Regions from separate parts of the Gynuella sp. genome, predicted to be linked through region 2. Evidence: predicted binding sites of a transcription regulator. Region 2 holds the regulator's gene; the other holds the start of a gene.
The links. Region 2 encodes LexA, which represses DNA repair genes until DNA is damaged. Its sites were predicted from a motif close to TACTGTNTANNTANACAGTA; they were not measured.
Positions count from the first base shown of each region.

Region 1 (3,701 bases), on a different contig from region 2:
ACGTCTAAATGCTTATTATAAAAACACAAGCATCAAAATAACTCACCTTTTAACCATACCAGGCACAAACTGACAATAAACGGCATATTTGCCAACCAAAAAAGTTTAAGCAAAAACCCTATCTTGTTTTATGGTTAGTTAAAAACTCTTCAGCAAAAAACAACAGCACTATTGACGATAATTTCCCATGCTTATCGAACTTAAAAATATCTACAGCAGAATGACCTTGTATATATCAAACTTGGCAACTTTCGATCAAAAGTTAAAATAGAATGGCTTTTCTTATTTTTAAAGTGGTTTCTATTTTTTTAAAACCATCGCAAGTATGGTTTAAAATGCTTCTCAAAACCTGAACCATTTCCAGCGCCATAACCCATATCGACTATTGAAAAAAATAATAGATACAACTCGGTTACACCAGCAAACTGTGGTTTTGCGAGCAGTACTACCCTGCTTGCATCAAAACTATTTCTATTTTTCAGAGACTTCCTAACTAATACCTAACAAGATGCATTCATTTCAAGCGCTTTATATATCACGCTAAAAAAGACACAGCTGCTGCCCATCTCCACGTCCCCGGCTACGTATCCCCATACCCAAAAGGCGCACAGGCTTCTCCCTTCTCTTCCAGGCCTGTTCACATAGCGCTTTAAATATATCTGCATCAAAGCTACGGGTTGTACATTCAACAGTGGTCTGAGTGAAATCAGCAAAGCGAACCTTAACAAAAGCCTTGCCAAAGTATTCCGCGTTAATTTTGCTCATACGCTGACTCAACTCCAGATACAGCGACCCCATATTCGTCAGACAAGCACTAAGACCATGCACATCTTCGGCATAGGTGCGCTCAACACTCAAGGATTTCCGCTCCCTCGACACTTTCACCTCACGGTCATCAATACCCTGACTCATTTGATACAAATGTTCACCAAAGCTTCCATAGGACGCCACAAGCTCTTTCACCCCCTGCTTCTGCAGCTGACCACATGTATAAATACCCTGACGGTGCAAACGCTTGGAAGTCACCTTACCAACACCATGGATTCGATCAACAGAAAGATCTTTTACGAAATCAGCCACCTGTTCAGGTGTGATCACAAACAATCCATCTGGCTTACGCCAGTCGCTGGCAATCTTGGCAAGATACTTGTTTGGGGCGACCCCCGCAGATATGGTAATCCCGATCTGTTGTTTCACCTGAGCCTTGACAGTCCTAGCTATCAACGTCGCACTCCCCTGACAATGGTCAGTATCGGTGACATCAACATACGCTTCATCAAGCGATAAAGGCTCGATAAGCTCTGAATATTGTTTGAAGACTTCATGGATTTGTCTTGATGCTTCTCGATATGCATCAAAACGACTGGGAAGAACAATTAAATCGGGACAAAGGCGTAGAGCCTGAGCAGTAGGCATAGCTGAGCGTATACCAAAGTGGCGAGCCTCATAATTACAGGTAGACAAGACTCCACGGCGTCCAGTTCCACCAACAGCAACCGGACGTCCTTGCAATTCCGGGCGATCACGAATTTCGACGGCGGCATAAAAGCAATCGCAATCAAAATGGATGATTTTTCGCTGATGATTCACTCGCCAACACCCAACACTGTAAATAAATACAGCATTATTCAAATACAGGCGATTGTGTCAACAAGTGATCTTGACAACAGATACCACTAAGATGAGAAATCAAGGCATCCACAGCCGATGAACGACTTACTCCATTAGAACCAGATTATCCCGATGAATCAATTCCGGCTCAGAGATATACCCCAATATATCGAAAATTTCTTGACTGGCGTGGCGAAGTATTTTTCCGCAATCTGTCGCATCATAATTGATAAGACCAATGGCCACGAGGCGACCAGATTCTCCAATACAACTAACTGCCTCCCCACGCTTGAAATTGCCTTCGATACGATTCACTCCTACCGGCAACAAGCTGCGTCCTTTTCTAACCAACGCCAGCTCTGCACCTGCATCCAGAAATATACGTCCGCGGGTTTTCAGGTGCCCAGCCAACCACTGTTTACGTGCAACAATAGGCTCCTGGTCAGGAGTCAACAATGTGCCTATCGCTTCACCTGCCCACAGCCGGCGCAGAACATTTTCCTCCCGGCCTGCGCAAATAGCGGTAATCGCTCCGCTGCGGGAAGCTAATTTTGCCGCCCGTACTTTAGTCGCCATACCGCCACTGCCGAGCGCGCCTGCTCCCGAAGCCATAGCCACCAAGGAGGGATCTGTGGCCTTCGCCTGTGAGATCAAAGAAGCGTCTTTTGAATATCGCGGGTCTTTGTCAAAAAGTCCTTGCTGATCTGTCAAAATAATCAGCGCATCCGCTTCCATAAGATTTGCTACGAGAGCACCAAGAGTATCGTTATCACCAAACTTTATTTCGTCTGTAATAACCGTATCGTTTTCGTTAATGATTGGCATCACAGGCAGTGATAGCAATGTCCTCAGAGAATTTCTAGCATTAAGATAGCGCTTACGATCAGACAGATCCTCATGGGTTAACAATATCTGCGCAGTATGAATATGATGCTCTTTAAAACACTGCTCATAACACTGCACCAGACTAGTTTGTCCGACCGCAGCTGCGGCTTGTAGTGATTCCAGTTCTATGGGCCGGCGACTCCACCCCAATCGATGCATTCCTGCCGCCACAGCACCTGAGCTTACAAGAATTATCTGCACACCAGACCGGTGCAGATCCGCCAGCTGGTCAACCCAACCCTTGATTCTCTGGCAATCAAGGCCCTGACCATCATTGGTTAATAACGAAGAGCCAATTTTTACAACCCAGCGCTGTCCGCGAGTCAAAGGGGACTTAGAGTTCATTTATGTGTCTGATTATGTTTGGGTCAATACGAATCAGGAGCGATATTCAACTTCCACATCATCGTCAAAGTCATCATCATCGTTATCCTGGGCTTTTCGGGCTGCACGTCGTGCCCGGGCCAGCGATTCTATTTTTTCTCTGGCCTCAGTTTCAACCAAATTACGATGCAATTGCTCCTGCTCTGCCAGTTCAGAGTTTTCTTCAAGTATCTGCTTACGTTCTTCGAGAAACTCCATGACTTTCTGACAGACATCTTCAGTTCCTGTTTTTGAGATCGCCGAAACCCTAAAAACAGGCCCCTGCCAGTTCAACGCATCGATTAAGGCCTGACAACGGCTTTCCCGTTCATCCTCTGGTAACAAGTCCAACTTGTTCAACACCAGCCAGCGTTCACGTTTTGCCAATTCAGGAGAAAATTGATTTAGTTCGTTAATAATGATTTTGGCCTGCTCTGCTGGATCGGCTTCATCAAAAGGTGCCATATCGACCAGATGCAACAATATGCGAGTACGCACCAGATGTTTTAAGAATCTGATACCCAAACCTGCACCTTCGGAAGCACCTTCGATAATTCCTGGCACATCCGCAATAACAAAACTGCGGGAATATTCCGTACGAACCACTCCCAAATTAGGAACCAAGGTGGTAAACGGATAATCAGCAACCTTGGGTTTGGCCGCAGATACTGCGCGAATAAAAGTAGACTTACCGGCATTTGGCAACCCCAGCAGGCCGACGTCTGCCAGCACTTTCAATTCCAGCTTGATATTACGACTTTCACCCAGAGAGCCCTTGGTAAATTGCCGGGGAGCTCGGTTCACACTGGATTTAAAGCGAGTGTTTCCAAGGCCATGAAACC
Region 1 covers NZ_JBNKSF010000059.1:116,302-120,002, reverse strand. Annotated here, with positions in the region: gene dinB (DNA polymerase IV) at 541-1,590, opposite strand; gene proB (glutamate 5-kinase) at 1,717-2,841, opposite strand; gene cgtA (Obg family GTPase CgtA) at 2,875-3,701, opposite strand, start outside.
Region 1: the regulator LexA is predicted to act here: its motif matches at 1,605-1,624, upstream of dinB (DNA polymerase IV).

Region 2 (3,701 bases):
AAAACAAGTTGGACAGCGGATTTTGCTGCATACTTTTTAACAAAGGAGTTTTTCCATCGAGGGATTTCGGCCCGGTAAACCATGATTTTTGCCGCCAGATCTGTTTGATAGCCAGGCGCGACTCATATTCATTACGGCCAGCTGGAATAAACCTTGATTTTCGATTAAACAGCGAGCGCGCCAAAATCAGCCCAGGAAAGTCCCGACGCAGAAGATCTCCCAGACGGGTCACAAAAAAGCGGTCCTCCGATTGTTTATCCAACAAACCATATTCAAGTGCCAGCAACAGCGAAACCGCCCCCTGCTCCCTGGCCAACCATGTCTGTCTGGCCGGATTCTGTTCACGAATAAACTGTTGTAAGGCGGGTAAATCATAACGGGCATAATTACGCCAATGATTCTGACGGCTATCGTGATTGACTTTGGAGAGGCCATGACCGCGCATTTCCATGATCCAGACATCTGCCCCGGCATTCAGCAGCTGGCACAGCATCTCATGTTGTTCATACATCCAGACGGTCCGGTTTTCATACAAACCGTGTAACAGAATGACAGGCTCCCCACGGCTCAGCCCATTACGGCAAACATCCGGATGGCCCAAACGGGTAACCGCAAATTCAGCGGTTTTATCAGGGCTATTGTTAGGCTTTAACAAATATACATCTTCAGAATAGCCCTCCCAGAAATCGGCCTTAAATAATGTAACGGGAAAAAGCTGACTGCTACTTTTCATCGCAAATGAAAATCCAAAACACATCGAAAAGCTGACCATTGTCCCAAAAAAACGAGATCAACATAAGGCTTTACCATAACACTAATACTAATTTTGTATGTTTATCTTTATCTATTTCCCTCGAACAGGAGTGCGATGACAAGGTTGCACGGCCAATGGCAGCTGTATATACTTCCAATACTGTAAAAAAATTCAGGAATCCATCATGGTAAAGCTTACCGCCCGCCAACAACAGGTCTTTGATTTCATCAAATCGTATCTGGATGATAACGGCATGCCCCCTACCCGTGCAGAAATAGCCGCCAAACTCGGCTTTCGTTCACCCAATGCTGCAGAAGAACATTTAAAAGCCCTGGCCCGCAAGGGCGCAATTGAAATGATTCCCGGTGCCTCCAGAGGTATTCGTCTGCCTGAAGATCTGGATGCGGGTTTACCCGTTGTAGGCAGTGTTGCTGCCGGCTCACCGATTCTGGCGGCGGAGCACATCGAGAACCGGGTGAATTTTCCAGAAAGCTTCTTCTATCCAAAAGCCGATTATTTGTTGCGCGTAAAAGGTGTTAGCATGAAAAACATTGGTATTCTGGAAGATGACCTGATAGCAGTACACAAGACTGATCAAGTCAAAAACGGTGATGTCATTGTGGCGCGTATCAATAATGATGTAACGGTCAAACGGTTTTACAAAAGCCGCAATACTGTCACTCTGGTGGCCGAAAACGAGGATTACGATGATATCCTTGTTGACCTGAAATCAGATGACTTTGCCATTGAGGGCTTATATGTGGGTGTGTTGAGAAACACAATCCACTAGTCAGTTTTCAAAACACTTCGTTTTATGCGCTGAATATCAAAATTCAGCGCGTGTTTTTTATGCAAGCGATTTTTTATTACGTACCGACGGTCGCTTTCTGCATCGGCACCAACCTGACTTTGTTGGGATAGTCGCGTGTTATCCCCTATGTATTAATCAAACAATACTGCAAAGTTGCACGGTCATAATGCTCTGTTCGGCATTAACACAATACATCCTTAAATATTGCGTATCGCCTCTACACACTCGGTGATCAACTTCGGACCACGATAGATAAAACCGGTATACAACTGAATCAGTTCGGCACCTGCCAGTATTTTTTCTGAAGCGTGTTCGCCATTGAGAATCCCCCCAACCCCCATTACAGGCAGCCTGCCATCCAAGGCCTGTACCATTAAACGCTGGGTTTCAGTCGCCATATCAAGCACCGGCAGACCACTGAGACCTCCCTGTTCCTGCCCATGCAGCAAGTGCTTGACCCCTTCCCGGCTCACGGTGGTATTGGTGGCAATCACGCCATCGATACCATTCTTAATCAGAGTTTCTGCGATTTGTTCAATACCTGCCTCATCCATATCCGGTGCAATTTTGACGGCCAGTGGAACATATTTGCCAATCTGTTGTTGAAGATGGAGCTGCTCTTCTTTCAGTGCCGCCAGCAAACTGGACAGCTGATCGCCAAACTGAAGATCACGAAGACCCGGGGTATTGGGAGAGGAAATATTGATCGTTATGTATGAGGCATACGGATAGGCTTTACGCAAACAGGTCAAATAGTCATCCACGGCCTGCTCACTGGCAGTATCTTTGTTTTTACCAATGTTTATGCCAAGTACTCCGTCATAACGACTTTGCCGGACATTGGTAATCAATTGATCAATACCGTGGTTGTTAAAGCCCATGCGATTGATAATAGCCTCGGCTTCCGGTAAGCGAAACAAGCGGGGCTTAGGGTTGCCCGGCTGCGGCCTGGGAGTGACTGTGCCAACTTCAATAAAACCAAATCCCAGTGCCGCAAGGCCATCGATAAATTCGCCATTTTTATCCATACCTGCTGCCAGACCGACTGGATTTGGAAAATCAATTCCCATCACCCGGACGGGTTTTGAAGAAACCTTATTCCCCACCCAGCCTGACAGGTTTAAGCGGGCTGCAGCCCCTAGCAGTTCAAGGGAGGCTTCATGAGCCGTTTCTGGTGAAAGTAAGAAAAGCCCTTTGCGCAACAAGTCGTACATCGGTATCCGCCCTTTGAAAAATTTGGCGGATTATAGTCTGTCATTCAGCTGTTGAATATTGAAAAGCGAACTGAGCGGGCTATAAACGTTCAATCTTCTGAAATTTATGATGTCCGTCAAATATGATCCTGAAGCTTCCCTGCACGCCTGAACGGGTCACATATGGCTGTAAGATACGAGCTGGAAATCGAACAACACGGCCATCTCTGGCCGTGGCTCTGACCTGATTCGCTGAGCCCCGGTACAACTTTATTAATTCTTCAGCGGTAATACTGATATCAACAATTAAAAAACTTTGTCCGGAACTCATAACCTAGCCTGATGTAATGATATCCGCCTACTCTATTTTGGTCACCTGGGATAAATCAAGTAGCTCTCGTATCGCGACCGAGTACATACTGAACTCGACATCGTTGGCCGTTTTGATTTCTTTCATCATGCGGTGCCAGCGATTTATCAACACTTCGTTTTTCTCTCGCCACTTGGACAAAACGGTGTCCATATCCTGATCTTTGGTTTTTGCTTTGAGCAGGCTGTGGGTAATGCTGCGTTGCTGCCATTCCAGATCATCCCGATAGGCCTCACGAGCACGTGCCTGCCAGTGCGACCCAACACTCAGCTGATTAAGCTGATCACCAAAGTCGATCAAATTCAGCTCATCTCCAATTCGGAAGAATGTTCTGGCACTTTCTATCACGCTGGTACCGGTCGTGCCGGCAATGGCAATGACTCCAAGACAGTTGTAGAGAAAGTCTGTTGTCACCACTTTGGCCGCCAAAACTTCCGGCACTTTATGATCCACCAGCTTCTGCACAGCTTCCAGCCATTGATGCTGTGTTTCGCCCACCAGAATATCAGGGAAATTATCAGACAGCTTCTCAATAGCGGGTTGGTATTCCGCAATTATGTTTTCCACCTGAAT
Region 2 covers NZ_JBNKSF010000019.1:83,867-87,567, forward strand. Annotated here, with positions in the region: gene ACQY6I_RS07560 (alpha/beta hydrolase) at 1-733, opposite strand, end outside; gene lexA (transcriptional repressor LexA) at 939-1,544, shown strand; gene ACQY6I_RS07570 (quinone-dependent dihydroorotate dehydrogenase) at 1,763-2,779, opposite strand; gene ACQY6I_RS07575 (DUF2835 domain-containing protein) at 2,859-3,089, opposite strand; gene ACQY6I_RS07580 (NAD-glutamate dehydrogenase) at 3,117-3,701, opposite strand, start outside.